Regions from separate parts of the Synechococcus sp. R50.1 genome, predicted to be linked through region 1. Evidence: riboswitches for the same ligand, from Rfam matches in the RefSeq annotation. Region 1 holds a riboswitch; the other holds the start of a gene.
What was found. A riboswitch is a leader RNA that binds a small molecule or an ion and turns the genes downstream of it on or off. The one in region 1 is predicted to bind cobalamin.

Region 1 (11,724 bases):
CTGCCTGTACTCAAGTCGGCGGGGGATGAGGTGATTGGGGCAACGCTGAATCAGACGGGCAGCTTTGTGATGGAGGCGCGGCGGGTGGGCAAAGACACGGTTCTGGCCCAGATCGTGCGCCTGGTGCAGGAAGCTCAGGGATCCAAAGCCCCAATTCAACAGGTGGCGGATCGGGTGACTGCCTGGTTTGTGCCGGCAGTGATCGGGGTGGCAGTTCTAACTTTCGTGCTCTGGTGGGTGTTGGCGGACAACCTGACGCTGGCCTTGGTGAACACGATTGGGGTGCTGATCATCGCCTGCCCTTGTGCGCTGGGGTTGGCAACCCCCACCTCGATCCTGGTGGCCACGGGACGAGGGGCAGAATTGGGGATCCTGGTGAAAAGTGCCGACAGCCTGGAATTGGCCCACCACTTGCGCACGGTGGTCTTGGACAAAACTGGCACCCTGACCGAAGGTCGCCCTACCGTCACCGATATTTGGGCCCACGGCTCCTCTCCCCTGGCGGTGTTGCGCCTGGCAGCGGCGGTGGAGCGGCACTCGGAACATCCTTTGGCCCAGGCGGTGGTGCAGAAAGCCGAAGCCGAAAAAATTGTGATCCCCCCTGCCTGGCACTTTCAGGCAAGGGTAGGCAGTGGGGCAGAAGCTTGGGTGGAAGATCAGTGGATTCGCATCGGTCGGCTGAGCTGGCTACAGGAGATGGGGATCCCCTGGGATCCCTCTTGGTCAGAGCGGGTTCAGAATTGGGAAAGCCAGGGCAAAACGGTGATCGGCGTAGCCCAATCCCAGAGCCTGGTGGGGCTGTTGGCCATTGCCGATCCGCTCAAACCCACCTCTCCTGAGGCAGTGCAACAGCTGCAACAGATGGGTCTAGAGGTGATCCTGCTAACCGGGGATAACCCCACCACGGCCCAAGCGGTTGCTCGGCAAGCAGGCATTCAGCGGGTAATTGCCCAAGTCCGTCCGGATCAGAAGGCAGCTTACATACGCAGCCTAAGACAACCGCGACGGCGGGTGGCGATGGTGGGAGATGGCATTAACGATGCTCCGGCTCTGGCAGAAGCCGATGTGGGGATCGCCATCGGTACGGGTACGGATGTGGCGATGGCCGCCAGCGATATAACCCTCATGTCGGGAGATCTGCGCGGAGTCGCCACTGCCATTCAACTCAGCCGGGCCACCCTCAACAACATCCGCCAGAACCTCTTCTTCGCCTTTATCTACAATACGCTGGGGATCCCGATTGCCGCTGGGGCGCTCTATCCCTTTACAGGCTGGTTGCTCAACCCTATGCTGGCGGGGGCAGCCATGGCCCTGAGTTCCGTTTCGGTGGTCGCCAATGCCCTGCGCCTGCGACACTTTCAGCCCCCCAGACCAGCGGGCCGGCGTTAGGCCCTCTCCCAGGGGCAAGGGGGATTAGCGCGGCAACAGTTTTGCTGCCCTTTGAGCATGAGTCTGCCGTACCGCTCATGCCTCAGGGCTATCTTCTGGCAGACAAGGACATCCCCCCAGGGGGCTTGGTGAACGACAAGCGGCAAGCTAACCTAAAAGGCTCAGGCAGACTGGGGAAAGCGCGGTGCAAGTCCGCCACTGTGACGCAACTGTGATGGGATCCCTCCCTCAGCCAGAACACCCACCTGCCGTTGTCCTGTACCCCTTGCGATTCACAAGGAACGGAGTTTTTTGTGTTGAATACCCTCAGTGTTTCCCCTCCGCTTGCGGTTGGGCAGTCTCCTGTTGTCCCCCTGCCCCTGTTGCTCATCGGCCACGGATCCCGCGACCCCCAAGGGCAGCAAGCCTTTCTGGAGCTAGCCCAGGCTTACCAAGCTCTCACCCCCCATCGACCGGTGATCCCCTGCTTTCTGGAGCTGACCCAGCCAACCATTGCCCAGGGGGTAGAGCAGTGCTTGGCCCAAGGGTGGCAGGAGATCGTGGCCCTGCCGCTGTTGCTGTTTGGGGCCCGCCACAACAAGTTCGATGTGACGATGGAACTGGATCGCCTGCAGGCCCTCTATCCCCAGTTGCGCATTCGTTACGGTGGGCCGCTGGGGATCCGCATCGAGATCCTGCAACTGCTGCGAGACCGATTGGCCGCTTTGATGGCCGCCCAACCGCAGCGGATCCCAGAAGCAGAAACCGTGCTCCTGTTTGTGGGTCGCGGCTCCAGCGATCCCGAGGCCAATGCCGAAGCCTGTAAACTGGCCCGGTTGCTTTGGGAAGGATCTGGGTTTGCCGCTGTGGAAACTTGCTTTATCGGCATTACCCATCCCCGCCTGCCCGTGGGATTGGAGCGGGCCTTGTCCTGGCATCCGCGCCGGGTGATCGTGCTGCCCTACTTCCTGTTTACCGGAGTGCTGGTGAAAAAAATTGAGGCGGCAGTGGAACAACAACGACAACGACAGTCGGAAATCGACTGGCTCATGCTGCCGGAATTGGGCCTTGTGGACACGGTGCTGCACAGCCTGCAGCAACTGGAGCAGGAAGCCCTACAGGGCCAAACCCAAATGAACTGCCACCTGTGCAAGTTTCGCCTGGCCGTGAGCGCAGAGGTCAGAGCTGGGCATACCCATCACCATCCTCACGAGCATCATCACCACCATCACGGGCACGGATCCCATCACCATCCTCATTCCCACCCTCACCACGACCACGGCCATACCCACGCAGCGGCTGGGGATCCCTGGGCCCAATTAGAGGGCTACCACCAACGGGCTTGGCAGGTGCCCTGAGAGGGAAACAGAGGCTGCTGGCGGGATAAACTGAGTGCAGACAGGCCATTTTTGAACCTGGTTTTCCCGCTCTAGCGATTGTGATAACGAAAAGCCAATGACGATGTTTTCCCGCTCCTCTTGGGTCTCGGGTGCCGCTGCTGCGGGGAGCGGGATTTTCGTCTTCGCTCTGGTGGTGGGGCTGTTGGATCAGATCCTGCCAACCCTGCCCAGGGTTTCCTTATCCTTGGCCGGGATCCCTGGGATCCTGGCTGCCGCTGGGGCCTCCTATGGGGCCTGGCGGGTGGTTCAGATGGGTCTGCAGTCGGGCTCCTGGACTGATTTTCGGGCCTCGCTGGTAGCGGCTCTGTCTCCCTTTGATCCCGCCGATTATGGCGGCAACCCTCGGCAACCCGAGGAGGATTCTCTCCCTTTGCAGTCGGTTGACGAGGATCCTCAAACCCAGATCCGCGATCGACAAATTCTTGATCAAGCTGAGCAGCAGACGGAAACTGAAACCGAAGTAAGCGAACACACTCAAGTAAGACTGCAGGGCGAGCAGCACCAGGATCAAGCTTCGCAGGCCAAGGCCCAACAGTTGCAGCCCCTACAAGAATTGTCATCACCTTCTTCCCCAAGCCCTGAGTCGGCAAAACCCACACCAGAGCCAGAGCTCAACCAAAAACTTCGCCAACTCCAGATGCAGGTCGCCACTCTGAAAATAGAACTGGAACTCCAAGAAATCCAACTGCAGCAGTTGGAGGTGAGGCGGACTCGGCTTCAGCAGCAGAAGCAGAAACTCAAGCACGTTCTGCGTCGCACGGCGTCCGAAAATCAAAGGCTGCGCTTCTTACAGGAGCAAAAAGCCCGGCAACTGGAGCAAACTCAGCAAGAGCTGCAAGCTTTGCGGGAGTCCTACCGCGCCTTGCAAGTTCTCCAGGAAATAGGCTTCACCCTAACCCAAAACCTATCTCACAAAATAGCCGAAACGGAACCCTCTAAGCCCTCCGGCTAGCCGAAGTCTCAACTCACCCGTTTCAGGACAAATACACTCCCCTCGCTGCCCCGGCCCATCCGCAAATCTTCATCCAAATAGGTGATATCCAGCCAGCCCGTTGGCTCGCGGCGGCGAATATCGATTTGAATAGCCGGGATCCGCTCCGGAGCCCGCTCGAGCAAATAGAGAAAACTCTCGATCTCGTAGCTCATCAAAGCTTGGGATCCGAACACCAATCGCTCGAAAATCACCCTCACCCGACGCTCCGATTCGGGGTAAAAGCGTGCCGATACCGCCAAGATTCCCCGTGGCACCCAAGCCCCCAGCCAGCCGGATCCCTGGATCTCCGCCACGTTGAAGACCCGTCCAGCCTTGGCCCGAATACACTGGTAGATCTCGCCGGTGGTCAAAAAAGGCAACTGTGCCAGCCGCAGCAGAGCTGTGCTCGTGGTAAATAGGGTGAGCCAGTTCCCCTCCAACCCTTCAGGAGCCGATGTTGGCTTGGGGGTGGGGTTGAGCGCTTCTAGGACGGCAATTTGAGACAAAATCTGGGCTTTTTGGTCAGGGGAAACTTTCCGGCCCCGGTCGGTCGCCTCCAGTAGGTGCAGCAGAGCCGATTTTTGCTGAGCCAGGGCCTCAGACATGGGCACACTCCGAAGGCACTGACCCTATTTTAGAGAACGCGGGATCCCTCTGCCCTTAACCGTCTTCTCCCACCAGTTTCAGGTTCAGATCTGCCACCTGCTCATACCCTAGCCCGGCCCGCACCACCAGCGGCTCGGATCCGGTCAAATCGATTACCGTAGAGACCTTGGCCCGGCGGGGGGCATCGTCATCCAGCACCAGATCCACCTGTTTTTCCAACTGCCGCATTTCCTCAGCCGCAAAGATCCCACCCTCATCCCAGGGATCGCTCTCCCATTCCCAGGTTTGCCCAAAACTTAAGCCCAGGGATCCGACGGGATCCCCCCCCAGCTTGGCAGAGGTGGAGACAATTGGATTGCCCAACTCTTCCAGCAAAGCCTGACAAATGGCCGAGTCGGGCACGCGGATGCCGGTGGTTTTCCGTTTGGGCTCCATCACCAACTTGGGCACCAGCTTGGTGGCCGGCAACAGAAACGTAAACGGGCCCGGGATCAGCCGCCGCATCAGCCGATAGGCCGAATCGGTTACCTGGGCATAGTGGGCAATGCGTGAGAGAGAAGGGCACAAAAAGGTAAGAGGCTTGTCGTTGGAGAGCTGCTTGATACGGCGTACCCGCTCCACTGCTTGTTTGTGGGTCACATCGCAGCCAATGGCATAGACTGTATCGGTGGGGTAAAGCATCACCGCCCCCTCCCGCAAAGCCGCCGCGATCCGCCGGATGGAACGGGCCTGGGGCTGTTGAGGATGCAGCTTAAAATACTCGGCCATCGGGCAGGTGGAAAGAGGTCAAGACTCGGAGCAGCTCCCCCCCAAAGGGTTTTCCACAAGAGGGCGGGGGGTCGGTGGCACCGACACCGGCAGGGATCCCTGAGATTCGGGCCAGTCCTTCAGTTGTTGCATCAGGGCTTGGATGTGCAGACGGGGCAGATAGGGCCAGTCGCCGGCTTCTTCCAAATCCTGAAGCACCCGATACAGAGCTTGACGGGTGTTGGGCAAAGACTCCCGAAAGGCACCTTCCAGGATCGCGCGGTGCAACTCCTCCAGCAGCCGCAGGAGCATCAGCAGCTCCACACACGCTCCCGCCCTCGCCTGAGCCGCCTGTTCAACGGCCAACATAATCTGACGCAAATCCGGTGGCAGATCCTCCGCCGAGATATACATGGCCACTCGTCTCTGGGTTCTGGGAAGGCAGGGGCTTTCCCATTCTAAGATTCTTCTGCCCTAGGACTGGATGGATTTTGCCCCCACAAGATCCAACTGCGCAGGCTGTTGGGATCCCCGACCCAGGCACTGCCACACCCGCTGCAAGAGGGCATCCAGCCCCTGCTTGGCAATCGCAGAAATGGTCACCACCGAAGTGCCGGCAGCAGCAGACAGCCTCTGGGCGCGCTCGGCAACCTGCTGGGGATCCAGAACATCGATCTTGTTCAAAACCAGGATTTGTGGCTTATCGATTAACCCGTGGCCGTAGGCGCGCAGCTCCTGCTGAATAACCTGGTAATCCTTGACGGGATCCGCCGCCGTGCCATCCACCAAATGAATCAGTACCCTGGTACGCTCCACATGGCGCAAAAACTCATGGCCCAGCCCCACCCCCAAGTGCGCCCCCTCGATCAGCCCCGGAATATCGGCAAACACCACCCCATCTCCCGATGGATGGGGCACCACCCCCAAATTGGGCTGCAACGTGGTGAAGGGGTAGTCAGCAATCTTGGGGCGGGCAGAGGAGACCACCGAAATCAGAGTGGACTTGCCCGCATTGGGCAGGCCGACAATGCCCACCTCGGCAATCAACTTCAGCTCCAGGCGCAGGCGCACCCGTTCTCCCGCTTCGCCCTTGGTGAATTGGCGGGGGGCGCGATTGTGGTTGCTCAAAAAATGGGCATTGCCTAAGCCGCCTTTGCCCCCACGGGCTACCAGCAATTGATCCCCCTTGCCCACCAGATCGCCCAACAATTCCCCCGTCTCCGCATTGAACACCACAGTACCGCAGGGCACCCGCACCAGCCGATCCGCACCACTGGCCCCGCTGCGATGGTTGGGCCCCCCTTTGGCCCCGTGTTCCGCCTTGATCACCGGTTGAAAGCGAAAATCCAACAGAGTTTGCAGGCCGGGATCGGCCACCAAGATCACCGAGCCGCCCCGCCCGCCATTGCCGCCGGATGGCCCCCCAGCCGGCACATACTTTTCACGGCGGAAGGCAACGATGCCATCCCCGCCATTCCCCCCTTGCACTTCAATTTCGGCTTGGTCGATAAAGTGCAATCGTTCTTCTCCCAAATCTTCTATCTTCCAGCTTGGCAAGATGCCGGGAAACTTGCCACAAAAGACGCTCCTCTAAGCTACGATGGTATTTCCCAGCCACATCCTCCCCAGGTGGGAAAGTGGAAGTGGGATCCTGCCAAACTCGATTGGCCTTCTACCCTTTATCCCGCGCAACTGATCTGTTACTGCACCCCTATGAGTCGATTCACTGCTGCCGATGTAGGTTTTACCACTGAAGACTTTGCCGCCCTTCTGGATAAGTACGACTATCACTTCAGCCCTGGCGAAATTGTGGCGGGTACAGTATTCTCGGTGGAGCCACGCGGTGCTTTGATCGATATTGGGGCCAAAACGGCTGCCTTTCTGCCGCTCCAGGAGATGTCGATTAGCCGCCTGGAAGACCCGCACGAGATGCTGCAGCCGGGAGAAACCCGCGAGTTTTTTATCCTCACCGAAGAAAACGAAGAGGGACAACTCACTCTTTCCATCCGTCGCATCGAGTACATGCGGGCCTGGGAACGGGTACGGCAGCTCCAGAAAGAAGATGCCACCGTTCGCTCAACCATTTTTGCCACCAACCGAGGTGGAGCCCTGGTGCGGATTGAGGGGCTGCGGGGCTTTATCCCCGGATCCCACATCAGCACCCGCAAGCCAAAAGAAGAGCTGGTGGGCGAAGAGCTGCCCCTGAAGTTTCTGGAGGTGGACGAAGACCGCAACCGCTTGGTGTTGAGCCATCGCCGCGCCTTGGTGGAGCGGAAGATGAACAAGCTGGAAGTGGGCGAGGTGGTGGTTGGCACGGTGCGGGGCATCAAGCCCTATGGTGCCTTCATCGATATTGGTGGCGTCTCCGGCCTGCTGCACATTTCCGAGATCTCCCACGATCATGTTGACACGCCCCACAGCGTCTTCAACGTCAACGACGAAGTGAAGGTGATGATCATCGATCTAGATGCGGAGCGGGGGCGGATCTCGCTGTCCACCAAGCAACTGGAGCCCAATCCCGGCGACATGATTCGGGATCCCAAGCTGGTTTACGAGAAGGCTGAGGAAATGGCAGCCAAGTACCGTGAGCAACTGCTGGCCGCTAAGCAAGGACAAGCGGCAGAGGCCCCACCGGAAGTGGTGGAAGAGGAGCTGGAATACGCGGCGACGGCTGTGGAATGAGGGCAAGCTTGGCGCCATCTCTGCCTGCGATGAGACTGAGGTTAGGAGCCTTCAGCTCCGTTGGCGTGGGTGGCTCGTGGGAGCGGGGCAGCCCAGGCTCCTAGGGAGACGGGTACTGCTGCTGTGGCGAAGTAGGCCGACGGCGCTCACGCAGGGCTGCAAACCTGCGCCAGTAACGGGAATCCCCCGCTCCTGAGCTTGAGGAGCCGGTCAAAGACTGTAGATCTGCCCATCCATGAGCAGATGGGTGATGCCTTTCTTTTGCAGTTGGGTGCGCACAATCTCCAGAATGTAGCCGGGAAACTGGATTACCCGGTAGGGTGGGTAGGTGTTGCTGCCCCGACGGCTCATTTCGGAAAAGCGGCGGGCCACCTTGTGGCTGTCGAAAATCGGCAGCGTATTGGCGTTGTCGATCCCTTCGATGGGCAGGGATCCGGAGCCAAAGAATTCTTTGAGAGGGCGGGTGGTCAGTTCTTGGTAGCGGTCAACAACGACATAGCAGGTTTCCGGTAGGGTGAGCTCTTCCAGGGGTAATACCTGAATTTGATAGCTGGGATCGGTGAGGGGATCCTCTTCTGGCCCATCTTCATCTTCTAGGAGATAGTCAGGGTCGTCCTCATCCTCGTCTTCGAGGTCACGGTCTTCTTCGGTCTCTTCCTCATCCTCTTCCCCGACATCCTCCACATCTTCCTGAAGCTCAGCCGCCAACTGCAGTTCTTCTGGGGGCAGTTTTGGCAGAGACTCTGTTCCAGCGGTGTTATCCTCGCCTTCGTCGTTTGCGTTCGGCTGCAGCGAGGGAGATGAAAAAGGCAGCTCCGGCTCCAGCGGCAAGATCTGCTGCTCCAAGGCTGGGATCCTGCCAACAGCAACTTTTTCCCCCATGTCTTTGCGGCGGGCAGCCGAGCGTTTGAGATGGATCAACCGCTGGTACTCATCGGCGGCGATATTTTCCTTCAACACGCGGGTGATGGTGGTGATGCTCACCTGAAATTGCTCCGCCAATTCGACGGCGGTCGCTGCTGAGCCGCGGTAGGCGCTAACAATTTGCTGTTGTTCTTGCTCTGAAAGTTTGCTGCGAGCCATCCCAGGTCACCCAATCTAGAAATTGAAAGAAATAGGCAGTGGTGAAGAGGATCTCTAGCCAGCGGCGGTTGCCCCACACACCCGGCTGAGGCCGGCAGCTAGCTGCTCCCGCTCCAGCCCCTTGCCGATCAACACAATTTTGGACAGGCGGGGCTCATCGGGATCCCAGTCCCGTTCCAGAAAAAGGGTTTGCCGCTGGCCCACTTGATGGAAGATAACCCGCTGCGGCTCATCCAGAACCGACAGCACCCCCTTGGCGCGAAAAACGGTCTCGGACAAGTCTTGTAGCCAATCGCGAAAGGCCCCCAAATCCAGCGGCTGCTGCAGTTGAAAGCTCACCGATTGGATCCCGTCCTCCTCCAGGTGATGGCTGGGGTGGGCCTCAGTCCCCGAATCGAGGAGCCTGGGATCCCACAATTCCGGACGAAAGGCATGCACATCCAAGATGCGGGCCAAGGGCACCTGGGCATGGGTGGTGAGCAGGCAAGGGGCATCGGGGTTGTAGCGGCGCAGATCCAGAAGGATCCGCTCTCGTTCGGCTTCGCCGATTAAGTCCACCTTGTTGAGCAACACAATGTCGGCACTGCTGATCTGGTGGGCAGCAGTTTGCGAGCGCCGGAAATTCTGCCAGTATTCGGCCCCATCCACCAACGTCACCACGCCATCCAGGCGCAACTCCTCATGAAAAGTCCTCTGCACAAATAGCTCCGTCACCTGCCTGGGATCCGCTACCCCACTGGTTTCCACCACCAGGTAATCCAACGCCTGGGCACGCTGCAGCAGCTCTCGGGCTGCCTGTTCAAAATCTTCTCGCACCGTGCAGCAGAGGCAACCATTGTTGAGCTGCATCAGCCCCCCCTCGGGCATGTTGACCAACTCGCCATCGATGGAAATCTCGCCAAACTCGTTGAGGATAACCCCAATGCGCAACCCATGCTCCTCTTCCAAGATGCGCTTGAGCAGCGTGGTTTTGCCACTGCCCAAAAAACCTGTCAAAATCGTCACCGGAAGCTGAGCTTTCATATCAGGTGAGGCTGAACTGACAAGCGGCCAACAAACCCTTCTCTCAAGTTCCCCAGAAGCTCTACTAGCTTAGCTTTAGGGTTGGCTCTCCAGGATCTGGACAAGGGGGAACGACCGCTCCCACCCAAATTAGATCCTCTAACCCATCAACTAGTTATCCAACTATTTTTTATTTATTAAATTAATTAATGTCCTCTGGGCGTTGGGGCAGACTCTCTCCTGAGGATCCCTGGGGACGAATGAGCTCGATCGGCAGGCCATCGGGATCGGCGATGAACGCCACTTCATAGACCTGGCCCCCAATTTGCTGGAGCTGGGGCGGCAGCAGCAGGGTAAGGGGCACTTGCGCTCGCAAATGTTCTAGGTAGTTGGCCAGGGATCCCCATTCGGGGCCCACCTCAAAAGCGGGGTGATAGTAGCCCACATAGTGGGGATCCCCAAAGGGATCCGGGGCAGGATGGGGCTGCGGCACTTGCATCAGCTCCAAACGCCCCCAGGGGCCGCGCATCCAGCAGGCCAGCGTGATCCCGGCAGTAAAGCGTTCTTCCACCGCAAAGCCCAGCCCCTCGTAAAAAGCGATGGAGCGGAAGATATCGGCGGTGCGAATGGAAAAATGGTGTAGTTTCATCGTCCTGTAAAGCAGCCAGATGGGGCCAGACCGCTCGGATCATCGCCGATGACGGCTGGTCAAGCGCAGACAGACTTGCTACGCTCCAGAAAAGTAGGCTGTCTATCTTAAGCACCTCTTGCAGTGTATGCTGGCCCGCCCAATCCTTGGGGCGGGAAATGCGACAACCTAAGCCGATTGCTGCCAACCTCAATTATGCCTAAGCTGGTCATTGTCGAATCTCCCACCAAAGCCCGTACCATCCGTGGGTTCTTGCCTGCGGGGTATGAGGTTCAGGCCTCGATGGGACATGTGCGGGATCTTCCCGATTCGGCATCTGAAATTCCAGAAGAATTGAAAGGAGAAGAGTGGAGCCGCCTGGGGGTCAATGTCCACGCCGACTTCGAGCCCCTCTACGTCATCCCCAAGGACAAAAGAAAGGTGGTCAAGGAGCTGAAGGAAGCGCTCAAGAAGGCGGACGAGCTGATCCTGGCCACCGACGAAGACCGCGAAGGGGAAAGCATTAGCTGGCACTTGCAGCAGGTGCTGCAACCCAAAGTGCCCACCCGCCGCATGGTGTTCCACGAGATTACCCGCGAGGCCATTCAGGAGGCGCTGCAAAACTGCCGTGAGGTGGATGAACAACTGGTGCGTGCCCAGGAGACCCGCCGCATCTTGGATCGCCTGGTGGGCTATACCCTGTCGCCGCTGCTGTGGAAAAAAATTGCCCCCAAACTCTCGGCAGGGCGGGTGCAGTCGGTGGCGGTCAAGCTTTTGGTGGATCGAGAGCGGGAGCGGCGCGCCTTCAGAAAAGCCTCCTACTGGGATCTCAAAGCGGAGCTGCAGCCCAAAACGACCGTCGCCGGCCAGCAGGCTGTCTTTCCAGCAGAGCTGGTGAGCTTGGGTGGCAAACGCCTGGCCAATGGGCAAGACTTCGATCCCAGCACCGGCCAGCTCATTGCCGGGCGGGATGTGGTGTTGTTGGATCAGGCCCAGGCCGAGGCCCTGCGGGATCGCTTGCTGGGAAAAGCCTGGATCGTCAGCTCTGTGGAAGAGCGCCCCTCCACCCGCAAACCTGCCCCTCCCTTTACCACCTCCACCCTGCAGCAGGAGGCCAACCGCAAGCTGCACCTGTCGGCCCAGCAGACGATGCGCATTGCCCAAAAGCTCTACGAAGAGGGCTACATCACCTACATGCGCACCGATTCGGTCCACCTGTCGGAGCAGGCCATCCG
Region 2 (11,724 bases), on a different contig from region 1:
TAGGGGATGAGGCCGATGCCCCGATCCACCTCTGGGTCGTATTCCACCGAGCCGTAGATGCCGTTCATGTCACTGATGACCAAGAGGCGCAGATCTCGGCGGGGGGGGATGTAGAGGCCATGGGGGGCATCTGGATGGGGGACGACGGTGGGGGTGGGCTGGGGGGTAGGAGAGGGGAGAGCGGCTCTAGGGGATCCCATCCCTGGGGCTAGATGAGAGGGCTGCTGCCGACTGGCCCAATAGGCTCCTGCCAATCCACTGCTGCTGGCCAACCCCAACAAACCCAGAATTACCTTGCGCCGCTGCATGATCTTTGCCCCCAACACTCCAGCGGTATTGTAGAAAATCAAAAGGCTGATGTTGGGCTCTTCCATCTGCGCACGGCCTGGACTCGGCTCGAAGATGGCTATGCGCGGCAGCTCTTGTAGAGTTCGGGGTGTTTTTTGAACAACTGTTGACGCACAAATGCTACCTTGGTAGAGATGAGCAACTACCTATCTCAAACTCGGTATGACTTGAGGTTTTCCATGCCTCGCCCCTTGGATTCTTTGGAAGCTGCTTTGGAACGGTGCCGGGAGTGCAATCTGCGTTTGAGCCGACAGCGCCGTTATATCCTGGAGCTGCTGTGGCAGTGTGGCGAGCACCTCTCCGCCCGCGAGATTTACGATCGCCTAAATCAGCAGGGCAAACCGATTGGCCACACGTCCGTTTATCAAAACCTGGAAGCTTTGGCCAGCCACAACATTGTCGAGTGCTTGGATCGTGCCGATGGGCGCCGCTACGGCAACCGCACCCATCCCCACAGCCACGTGAACTGTCTGGATAGCAACCGCATCTTGGATGTGGACGTGGAGCTGCCGCCTGAACTGCTGGCCCAAGTGGAGCAACAAACGGGCACCCGCATCCAAAGTTACCGCATTGAGTTTTTTGGGGTGGAAAAGCCTGCGCAGTCCCAGCCGTAACCTTGGCAAAGGGATCCCTGCTGTCCTGGGAAAAAATTGGGCAAAGGTCAGTAAGCCCGGTTTTGGCCTTTGGTGATTTGGGACTGGATTTGCTCGAGAGAACTGGCAGGGGCCAGGCATTTGTTGCCCCAGCACACCAGCCCTAAAGCTCCTTCCGGCAGAGGTTCGGCTTCGGTGGGGAGAGCAAAGACGGTGGTGGGCCAAGATCGTTGCTGAAAGGCGGGAATGGAATCGGCCTCCAGGGTGACTTTCACCCAATTGCTATACCAATCCAGTCCGGCAAAAAGGCTGGGGCAGGTGCGCGGCTGGGTGCTCATGATGTGGGCAAAGGTTTTCAAGGCCTGCTCTGCCCGCTCCAGGTAGTCCAGATCTCCAGTGAGGGCGGCAAGGCGCACCAGGTTGGCAATGGCCACCCCATTGGCTGCAGGGGTAGCGTTGTCCTGGAACTCCTTCTCTCGCACCAACAGCTCAGGGGCACTCTGGGCATCGCTGACAAAGTATCCCCCCCTGGCCGGATCCCACAGTTGCGCATCCATCTCCTGCTGGAGCTGGAGGGCAGCCTGCAACCAGTCTTGAGGGGTGGGATCCCCCACCAGAGGCAGGCAGGCTTGCTGCAAGTCCAACAGGGCCTTGATCAGCAGGGCGTAATCTTCCGATTTGGCGGGCACCTGAGCTGTGCCATCGTAGTTCAGGCGCAACAGGGATCCGGTCTCAGGGTGGCGCTGCTGGCTGAGGATGAATTGGGCAGCCCGCAGAGCGAATTGCAGATAGTCTGCGTTGCCGAACACTTGATAGGCCCGCGCCAGGCCGGAGATCATCAAGGCGTTCCAAGAGACGATCATCTTGGTGTCGGTGACAGGTGGGATTCGCCCTGGCCAGGATTGCAGACGGGCCGATTGGGCATCCACTGCCGGAGGGAAGGGAACTCGTCGATCCGCAGAGCCATAGCGTGCCTGAAACAGATGGGTGGTCAAGGCGGCTTCAACTTCTGGCGGCAACGTCCCCCCCTGTTTGCGCTGCAAGACGATGCAGCCGGGCCGATCAGGGAAATTGCCCCCCGGAGACAGGTCAAACGCCTGCTGCAAGGCGCGGAAGGTTTCTTCCCCCAAGAGCTCCTGCAGCTCTTGCCAGCGCCAGACGTAGAACTCTCCCTCCTCTGGCTCTCGATCTTCTGCCCGGGCAAAGCTGTCGGCATCTTGAGCGGCGTAGAAATACCCGGCAGGGGCGGTCATCTCTCGCGCCACCCACTCCACCGTCAGCCGCACCGCCCGCTCGATGGCCGGATCTTGGATACCGTGCGCCCACAGATCGGAGAGAAACTCTAGGATCTGCCCGTTGTCGTAGAGCATCTTTTCAAAGTGGGGCACCGTCCAGGTGGGATCCACGGTGTAGCGGTGAAATCCGCCGGCCACATGGTCGAAGATCCCTCCCAGCACCAAGGCCATGCCTCGCTCTTTGGCCCGTTCCAGAGCGCTCTGCGAGCCGGGGATCCCTTCCGGTGGGTCGAAGCGGGCTGAGCGCAACACCAACTGGGCGTAGGGCATCATGGGAAATTGCTGCACCGCCCCGGCATTGGAGAGCAAAGGCTGGATCTTGGGGATCCCAGAGCGCAGCAGGTCGGCGGGAATGTGGTCTTCCGGCACTAAGTCGCTGAGGGTGGTCAGAGCCGTCAAAATCTGGCCTTTCATCTCCTCTATTTTTTCCTTTTCCTGCCGGTAAAACTGCAGGATGCGCTGCAGCAAGGCCAGAAACCCCGGGCGGCCAAAGCGGGGCTCTACGGGAAAATAGGTGCCAGCATAAAAGGGCACCAGGTCATCGGGCGTGAGGAAAACATTGAGGGGCCACCCCCCCTGCCCGCTCATGAGCTGCAACGCCTGCATGTAGATGCTGTCGAGATCCGGCCGCTCCTCGCGATCCACCTTGATGGGCAAAAAATGGGCATTCAAAAAGGCGGCAATTTCAGGGTTGGAGAAGGCCTCGCCCTCCATGACCGTACACCAGTGGCAACTGGAATAGCCGATGGATAGGAAAATCGGCCTATCCTCGGCCCGGGCTTTCTCCAGAGCTTCTGGGATCCAAGGCCACCAATCCACCGGGTTCTCGGCGTGCTTGCGCAAGTAAAGGCTGGAACTTGTGGCGAGGCGATTGGCCATAGGTACACCCTCTCACCTTTTTTTGCTTTTCAGGCTAGCGCGTTCTCCTGCCGAGGCCGAACCAACCCACTGTTGTTCAAGATACACTCACCCAGGATCCCTGTCGGTCAAGCCTGCTCCTGCTCGGCAGCCGGGACTAAAAACTCCAGAGGGCGCCCGTGTAAAACCAAGGTGGTGCTGGGATTTTCCACAAAGCCGATTCGCTCGTAAAAGCCACGCTGATGGGTTGTGAACAGGTAGATGCGCTCCACCGACTGCAGGTGGGGATGGCTGATCAGGGTTTCCACCAACTTGCGGCCAATGCCCTGACGTCGGTAATCGTGATCAACCACGATATCCCAGAGGACGGCTCGGTAAACCCCATCGGAAGTGGCGCGGCCAAAGCCAATCAGGCGCTCCCCATCCCAGGCGCTGACCACCGGATGGCTGTGGGCAACGGCCCGCTCCATCTCCTGCCGCTGGCGATTCTGCGCCCAAAAGGCATTGCGGTTCAACAGCAGGAGAAGTTGATCCAGATCCAGCTCGCCCCGCTCCAGAGAGAAGCGAATGTTGCGGTTGTCCACCGGCTGACGAGAGAGGGCGATGACAGGCTCAGGAGAGGGATCGGGCATGAAGAAAACCTTTGCAGCAGTGAGGGTTGGCAAGGGGAAGTTCAACAAAACGCTTGGGCCTGACAAACTGAGGCTAGCTGGCCGAGGCATTGTCGGCGGCTGGCCCCGCCTGCTCTAGGGCATAGGCCTTGAAGCGCTCCAGGTCCGCCTGGATGGTGCTCTCCACCACTTTGCCCACAAACAGGCCATCCAAGATTTTGCCGAGGATCCCCGGGAGCTTGTAGGCCACCGACAGCTTCACAATGGTACTGCCTTTGCGGTCGTAAAAGCGCAGCGCGCCCCGATTGGGCAGCCCCTCCACCGAACTCCAGCCGATGTGTTGGTGTTTCACCACCGTGTGGGTGCGGGAGATCCAACTGAAGGTGAGGCCGCGGGTATCCAGTGTCCACCGGGACAGCTCCTGATCCAGCAATTCCACCGAGCGGATCCACTTCATCCAACGGGGCATGAGGGTGAGGTTGGCCCACAAATCCCATACCTGCTCAATGGGAACAGGCACCTCCACCTGACAGGTATGCTCTAGCCAATCTGACTCTGACATAGGGCCTCCCACGCAACACCCAGCAGAAACACAAACCATCCAGGGGCTTGGCCACAACGCCTCGGGACGGGATCCCTGCCTTTACAAAATTTTATATCGACCTAAGATAGCATTATCGGCCTGATGAAAGTTTGGGGCTCTGCGCTTTTTGGCAGCCCGATTTCTTTTGCCGGCAAGTTGCGGCTGCCCCCCATGAGGGCAACGCAGAAGGCAGGTATCATGATTGCCATCTGCAAGCTCCACTTGCAAGGGTTCGATGCATCCACTCGGTTGACTCGACGGGACGACCTCACCATGGTTTCACAATGGAAACAGCATCTTAAGAACTACTTCGTGGCAGGGTTGCTGGTGGTGATCCCTCTGGCAACTACCATTTGGCTGACGGTGGAGGTGGCCACCTGGAGCATTGGCTTTCTGACCAGCATTCCGAAGCAGTTCAATCCCATCCAGGGTTTGCACCCGATCTTGATCAACCTCATCGATCTGGCGGTGGGCCTGTTGACGCCGATTGTGCTCATCCTGCTGATCGGCTTTATGGCCCGCAACATTGTCGGCCAGTGGCTGCTCAATCTCAGCGAACAGTTGCTCCATGCGATTCCGGTGGCGGGGCTGGTGTACAAGACCTTGAAGCAATTGGTCAGTGTTTTGTTTGCCCCCAACAATCAGCGCTTTCGGCGGGTGGTGCTGGTGGAATATCCCCGACCAGGAGCTTGGGCGCTGGCCTTTGTGACGGGCACCATTCAAACTCCCATTCGGCCCGATGGGCCGCAGCGCTCCCTTGGCCTGTTTGTGCCCACCACCCCCAATCCAACGACGGGCTGGTACGCCATTGTGCCGGAAGACCAGGTGGTGGAAGTGTTCATGCCGGTGGAAGATGCTTTTAAGATGCTCATTTCCGGCGGCATTGTCACCCCCGAGAGCTTTGAAGCGGGGCTGCAGCGGCGAGAAGGAGCTTTGGCCGTGACCATGCCCAGTTTGCGGGAGCTGGTGGAGCAGGAGCGGGTGGCAGGATCCCCCAGGGCTGACTCGGTGGGCTCTGAGGTAGGTTTTGAGACTGAAGGGATCCCTTAATCCTGCTTTCCTGTCCCTGCAGAAGGGCCGGGCTGCCAGAGCTGGTATTCTTTGGCCTGTTCCAAGCGCACATAAAAAGGCCGCATTTGCCGATCCAATGCCTCCACTTGCTCGGAGGGAAAGGCCTTCCAGTCAGCACGGCTGGCCCAGCGGAGGATGAGGTGGACAAGTTCGGGATCCTCTTGATCCAGCCAAACTTCTTTGCCCAGAAAACCCGGATGCCGGCGCAGGGCGGATCCCCAAACCCGCTCGTCTTGCTGAAGAAAGGCTGCTTGCCCACCGGGAGGAACCCGGAAGCAGAGATGTTCGATGGCGATAGGGCCGGGCGGGCTGGGGCAGGTCGACATAGGAGCAGAGGCGGCAAAGTTAAAGATGGGCCCTCTCAAGACTCCAGGGGGGAAGCAGTCAATCGTTGCAGGGTGGGAATGAAGTCGGGGTAGGAGATGCGGGCACAGTCGGCTCCCCTGAGGAGGGTGGATCCCTGCGCTCCTAGAGCTGCCACCATCAGGCTCATGGCGATGCGGTGATCCTCGTGGCTGTCGACCTCGGCCCCGTGAAGAGGGATCCCTCCCTTGATTTCCAGGCCATCAGGATATTCAGTGACCTGGGCTCCCATGCGGCTCAGCTCTTGGGCTATGGCAGCCAGACGGTCGCTTTCTTTGACCCGCAGCTCTGCGGCATCGCGAATCACGGTGATCCCCTCGGCAAAGGCCGCCGCCACCGCCAAAACCGGGATCTCGTCGATCAGGGTGGGGATGAGATCGCCGGCGATGGTGCAGCCGCGCAAGCGGGCCGAACGCACCCGCAGATCTCCCAGGGGCTCGCCGGCCATTTCCCGGCAGTTTTCAATTTGAATATCGGCCCCCATCTCCTGCAACACCTGCAGCGCACCGGTACGGGTGGGGTTGAGGCCCACATCCCTTAGCAGCAATTCGCTCTCGGGCACAATGGAGGCGGCCACCAGCCAAAAGGCTGCCGAGCTGATATCCCCCGGCACCTGAACTTTTTGGCCCACCAGGCGGGATCCGCCCACCACGGCCACGGTTTTCGCCTCTGGATCCACGTGAATGTCGGCTCCGAAGGCCCGCAACATCCGTTCCGAGTGATCCCGAGAGAGAGCCGGCTCGGTGACTTGGGTGGTGCCTTCTGCCAGCAGGCCCGCCAGCAAGAGGCAGGATTTCACCTGCGCCGAAGCCACCGGGGAGCGATGGTGAATGCCCTTGAGGGATCCCCCTTGTACGGCCAAAGGTGCCAACGTCCCACCGGCCCGTCCCCAAATGCTGGCCCCCATCTGCCGCAGCGGTTCTACCACCCGCCCCATGGGCCGCGAGCGCAGGGAGCGATCGCCGGTGACGGCAAAAAAGCGCCCGGCCTGGCCAGCCAGGATCCCCAGCATCAGGCGCAAGGTGGTGCCGGAGTTACCTGCATCCAACACGTCTGCCGGTTCTTGCAGCCGGCCCAGGCCAACCCCCCGAATGCGAACACACTCGCTGTTAAGCTCCGAAATATCTGCCCCCAGCGCCCGAAAGCAGGCTGCCGTACTGCGGGGATCCTCTCCCAGCAACAGCCCTTGGATGGTGGTTTCTCCTTCGGCCAGGGATCCCAGCATCAGGGCGCGGTGGGAAATGGACTTGTCGCCGGGGATGCTCACTTGGCCGCGCAGGCCCTTGGCCGGCGAGAGGGTCAAGATATCAGTAGCAGAAGAGTGAGTCAACACAGCAACCCTGACGGCAGACTTGGCAAAAGCGGCAGCAGTCTCATCATACTCAGAGCGGGACTCGCGCCCCAGAGATTTTGCCAGGGATCCCAAGACAGCCTGTCTTTTGACGGCCACCCCTCTTTTCTCAGAGGATCACCTTAACAACATGGATTCCTCGGTCGGGGCCTGGCCTCGGCCTTTTTTTTGCAGATACTGAACTTTGTAGCAGCAGAAATAGAACCCCCGCAGACCGTGCTTGGCAAGGTGTATCAACACGATTCCGTTTTGACCGAGGAGGTGATGGCCTACCTGCAACCCCAGGGGGGCGGCACTTTTCTGGATGTGACGTTGGGAGGGGGTGGGCACAGCTTGGCGCTGCTGCGGGGGGGAGCTGCCCGAGTGGTGGGGTTGGATCGGGATCCGGCGGCTCTACAGGCGGCGCAAGCGCGTTTTGCAGCAGAAGGGATCCCCGGCAGCCGCATCCAACTGTGGCACCTCAATTTTGCCGATTTCGATCTGCAGCAGCACGGCTTTCGGGATGAGCAGGGGCAGGGGATCCCCTTCGATGGCATCGTGGCCGACTTGGGGGTGAGTTCGCCGCAACTGGACTGCCCTGAGCGGGGATTTAGCTTTCGCGGAGAGGGGCCGCTGGATATGCGCATGGATCCCAGTACAGCTCAGGAGACTGCCGCCGATTGGGTTAATCATCGCCCGGTCGAAGAGTTGATCGAGATTTTCACCCGTTACGGCGAAGAGCGATTTGCCCGCCGCATTGCCCATCACATCGAGCAGGCTCGTCCCCTCGCCACAACTACCCAGTTGGCCCAGGTGGTTTGGCAGGCGGTACCTCCGGCAGCTCGGCGAGGCCGCATTCACCCGGCCACTCGGGTCTTTCAGGCGTTGCGCATTGCCGTGAACCGAGAACTGGAGGCTTTAGAAACCTTGCTGGCCCAAGCCCCCACTTGGTTGAAACCCGGCGGCAGGTTGGCCGTAATCAGCTTCCATAGCCTTGAAGATCGCCTGGTGAAATGGGCCTTTCGCAGGGATCCCCGTTGGCAGGTGCTCACCCCCAAGCCCTTGTCCCCTTCCGAACTGGAACGGCAACGCAATCCACGGGCCCGCTCTGCCAAACTGCGAGTGGCTGCCCGCAGCAGTCAGATGTAGGTTTAGGTTGGTTCTCCCGCTCTCAAGAGATCGGCTACCGTGAAGCGGACAGCTAGCCCGCCGAGACCGGGAATCGGGAGAAGGGGGTTGCTGTTGGGGGGCGCGGGGAACTAGGGTGAAGCGGAACCGGCAGTCCTGCACCGTCGGATCCCTTGGTGTGTGTGAGGTTAAGCCCTATGGTTAGCCAGCCTTTGAACGCAGGTCTTGATCGTCCCAAGAGCCCTCGTCGCCACAGACGGTCTTCTGCTCTGAGCCGACCCCTCTCCGGTACAGTTCAAGCCAGCCGCACCCAGCCTTTGGATTTGAAGTTGAAATCAGCCCATCCTCGCAGCCAACATTCGGCTTGGGCAGAACACCTAGCTTGGTGGAAGCAGATCTCCACAGGGATGGCTATCCTCTCTGGGGTTTCAGTGTTAAGCCTTTACAGTTGGACTGTGCATACCCAAAGCCGGTGGAGCCAGCGTTACCAGGTGTGGCAGCAGATGCAACGCAACGAACGACAGTTTCTGCTGACTCAAGAATCCATTGCCAATTCTCTGCGGGAAATTGCCGACCGCTCCGAAATGGTGCCGCTGGTACCGGATCGGATGATCGAGGTGCCGATTGCCTCTCCCAGCCAAGTTAAACCGGATCCAGCCCACCAGGCAACGGCTTTGCCGGAAAGAGCGCTCCGCGCCGCTCACGCGACCGAAAAAGCTCCTCTTTTCTATCCGGTTGGGTACTAATTCATACGGATCCCGCCCATGACGGCTAGGCCAGCGTCCCCATCTTGCTTTCCCAAAAGCTGTGGGTCTTGTGAAGTCTCAGCGTATCTCTGTTCTCTAAAAGGCTAAGGGATCCCTGGGCCTCGCGATTTGGAGTAGCAGCGGGCTATCCTTCAACTGCTTACAAAGCAGTGAAGAAATCTGGCCTAAATGGGATGTGGCCCATCCGAAGCCCTGGGATTGCCGTTGGGATCCCGTTCACCCCTGGGGATGACATCCCCCCTGGCAGGATGGGAACTTTAGAGCAGGGGATGTATGATGCCTAGCACGGCTTTTTCGGAGCAATCGCAGAGAAAGCTGTACCGACAGGTTGTCCTGGGGATCAGCCAGGGCATGTAAAGGGGAAAGTCCGGTGCAAGTCCGGCGCTGTGCCGCAACTGTGATGGGCTTGGGCTAGACCTATGCCCTCAGTCAGGATGCCCGCCTGCGGTTCTGGCTCGTCTTTCTTCCGCGTCGCACGGAATCAGGAGCTTCAAGAAAGAAAATGAATCCCATTCTAGGTCTCAGCCTGGCGCTGGGGGGTCTTGTTTTGGGGATCCCAGCGTGGGCGCAGCCGGCGGCCTCTTCACCTTCAGCTCAAGAGGTGTTGGAAACCGGCGTTAGCGCCGAGATTTTAAATCAACCCGTCACCACACCTTTTCGCCGTCCTGGTTTGCTGCGGGATTCTTCCCGCCCGGTTTACGTCATTACCCGCCAGCAAATTCGAGAGCAAGGGGCAAGAACGGTTCAGGAGGCCCTGCGCTACCTGCCCGGGATCCTCAGCGACGGCACGGCAGGAACCCAGTTGGGAGCCCTTAGCTCCCAGTTTATGCGGGGAGGACGAACGGCCCAGGTGTTGGTGCTCTTGGATGGCCGCCCCATTAACGACCTGGGCTTTTTTGGCGGGTTCGATCTGTCTCAGATCACTACAGATGTGGTCGAGCGTATTGAGATCTCTCCAGGTGGGGGCTCCACCTTATACGGCTCCGATGCCGTTGGCGGGGTCATCAACATCGTGACGCTGGATCCAAAGCCGAGATCCGAGACTGTGCTGGAAGCGGCTATCGGCAGCTACGGCCTCAATGAGCAAGGGATCCAGAACCGCGGCCAGGTGCAGGATCTGGGCTGGGTGGTCAGCTATCGCCGTCTGCAGAGCAACAACGACTTTCCCTTTGAAATTAGGCGTTTGGGCAAAGCCGGCAGGCGGGAGAACTCGGCAGTGGAGTACCACAACCTACAAGCCAAGCTCACCTGGCAATTGGCAGAAGGCCAAGTCCTAACCGGAAATGCCCTTTATCTCAACAAAGCGTTTCAGGTGCCTGGCAGCACCGAGTTTCCCTCCCCCGATGCAGTGCAAAACACCAACGACCTGCTGTTAGATCTCAGTTGGCTGTGGGATCAAGAGAGGGGATCCCTGCAAGCTAGGGTATTTTTTGACGACCTCAACTATCGCTTCAGCGCCCCACAAAGCCAGGGATCCCGGGATGAGATCCTGCGAACGGGGTGGGGATCCCAACTGCAATACACCTGGAAGGCTGCTGAAAACCTGGAGCTTACTCTAGGAGCAGACTACCGATCCATTTCAGCTCGCAACACCACCTTCTCCTTTGCCAGGGGATCCACCAATGTCAACTACGACAATACCGTGAACCAAGGGGCCCTCTTTGCCCGCCTGGATTACAGGCCACAGCCCAACTTTTATCTCAACTTAGGCGTTCGCCAAGATTCGAGCAATCTGGTCAACGGTTCGGCCACCTCTCCTGCCGCAGGGATCCGCTGGGTTTTGGCAGAAGGCACCACCCTGAGGGCCAATTATGCCGGCAGCTTTCGCACCCCCTTGATCTCAAACTTATTCTTTCGTTTGCGGGGCTTTTTTGAGGTAGATGGGAACCCCAATTTGCGACCGGAGCGGGGAGAGAGTTTTGACATTGGCCTGGATCAGGCTCTGGGAGATTTTGGCCTGCTGCGCTTGACCTTTGCCCATAACCGCATCCGCGATGGCATCACCTTTGTCAGCACTGGCCCGCGCAGGGGAACCTACGAAAACATTGAGCTCGTGGAATACACGGGCTTGGAAGCAGCCCTGGATTTGCGATTGGGGGAAAACTGGACTCTTTTTGCCAACTACACCCTGAACGATCCCATCATCCGCTCGGCGCTGGATCCCAAAGCGGTTGGCAAACAGCTAGCCTTCGTGGGAGCAGACAGCTTCAACCTGGGCCTGAGCTACCGCGATGCAGAGGATCGGTATGCCTCAGTTTTCCTGCATCACATTGGCACTTTCTTTACCAACAACGCCAATACCCAATCTCTGCCCGGCTACACCAACCTGGCTCTGCGGGGAGGGATCCCAGTAGCAGAAAATCTCGATCTAGAAGTGGGGGTTGATAACCTGCTGGATGAGCAATATGAGGTTTTCCCCGGCTACCCAGGAGTGGGTCGCACCGTTCGGCTTAATTTAAGGGGCCAATTTTAGAGCGACTTGAGGCTGACTTTTAGCTGTCTAACTCACTGCTGAATCCTTGGCCAAGACATTGAGATCGTCTTTGCCTCTTCTCACACCCTTTGCTTGGACAGAAACCTATGACTATATCAAGGAGCACCATGTCTCGATCAACTTCCCAGTTGCCCATCCAAGCTGGCAGCGCTGCTCAGCAACCCAGCGGTCATTATCTCTGGGTTTGCATCACCTGCGGATCTCGGTGGGTTAACGGCCAAAAAGAAGGGACTAGCAAGGGAGAAATGCTGCTGTCTGCCCTGCAATCCCAAACCCTCCACCC

Region 2: it holds a riboswitch for cobalamin, as region 1 does, so the genes downstream of both, NW870_RS11850 (TonB-dependent receptor plug domain-containing protein) here and NW870_RS04555 (sirohydrochlorin chelatase) in region 1, are expected to answer to the same signal.

Annotation. Positions count from the first base shown of each region.
Region 1 covers NZ_JANSIN010000010.1:39,979-51,702, forward strand. The annotation lists gene NW870_RS04550 (heavy metal translocating P-type ATPase) at 1-1,389, shown strand, start outside; cobalamin riboswitch at 1,517-1,653, shown strand; gene NW870_RS04555 (sirohydrochlorin chelatase) at 1,686-2,726, shown strand; gene NW870_RS04560 (hypothetical protein) at 2,824-3,720, shown strand; gene NW870_RS04565 (PAP/fibrillin family protein) at 3,729-4,346, opposite strand; gene NW870_RS04570 (L-threonylcarbamoyladenylate synthase) at 4,402-5,115, opposite strand; gene NW870_RS04575 (hypothetical protein) at 5,134-5,508, opposite strand; gene obgE (GTPase ObgE) at 5,569-6,612, opposite strand; gene NW870_RS04585 (30S ribosomal protein S1) at 6,808-7,776, shown strand; gene NW870_RS04590 (hypothetical protein) at 7,987-8,859, opposite strand; gene NW870_RS04595 (CobW family GTP-binding protein) at 8,914-9,882, opposite strand; gene NW870_RS04600 (VOC family protein) at 10,064-10,510, opposite strand; gene topA (type I DNA topoisomerase) at 10,706-11,724, shown strand, end outside.
Region 2 covers NZ_JANSIN010000060.1:1,005-12,728, forward strand. The annotation lists gene NW870_RS11800 (metallophosphoesterase family protein) at 1-374, opposite strand, end outside; gene NW870_RS11805 (Fur family transcriptional regulator) at 528-962, shown strand; gene NW870_RS11810 (thioredoxin domain-containing protein) at 1,010-3,115, opposite strand; gene NW870_RS11815 (GNAT family N-acetyltransferase) at 3,223-3,726, opposite strand; gene NW870_RS11820 (SRPBCC family protein) at 3,800-4,267, opposite strand; gene NW870_RS11825 (DUF502 domain-containing protein) at 4,487-5,338, shown strand; gene NW870_RS11830 (TIGR03792 family protein) at 5,335-5,685, opposite strand; gene aroA (3-phosphoshikimate 1-carboxyvinyltransferase) at 5,721-7,055, opposite strand; gene rsmH (16S rRNA (cytosine(1402)-N(4))-methyltransferase RsmH) at 7,290-8,201, shown strand; gene NW870_RS11845 (hypothetical protein) at 8,378-8,926, shown strand; cobalamin riboswitch at 9,256-9,408, shown strand; gene NW870_RS11850 (TonB-dependent receptor plug domain-containing protein) at 9,450-11,420, shown strand; gene NW870_RS11855 (DUF1636 domain-containing protein) at 11,549-11,724, shown strand, end outside.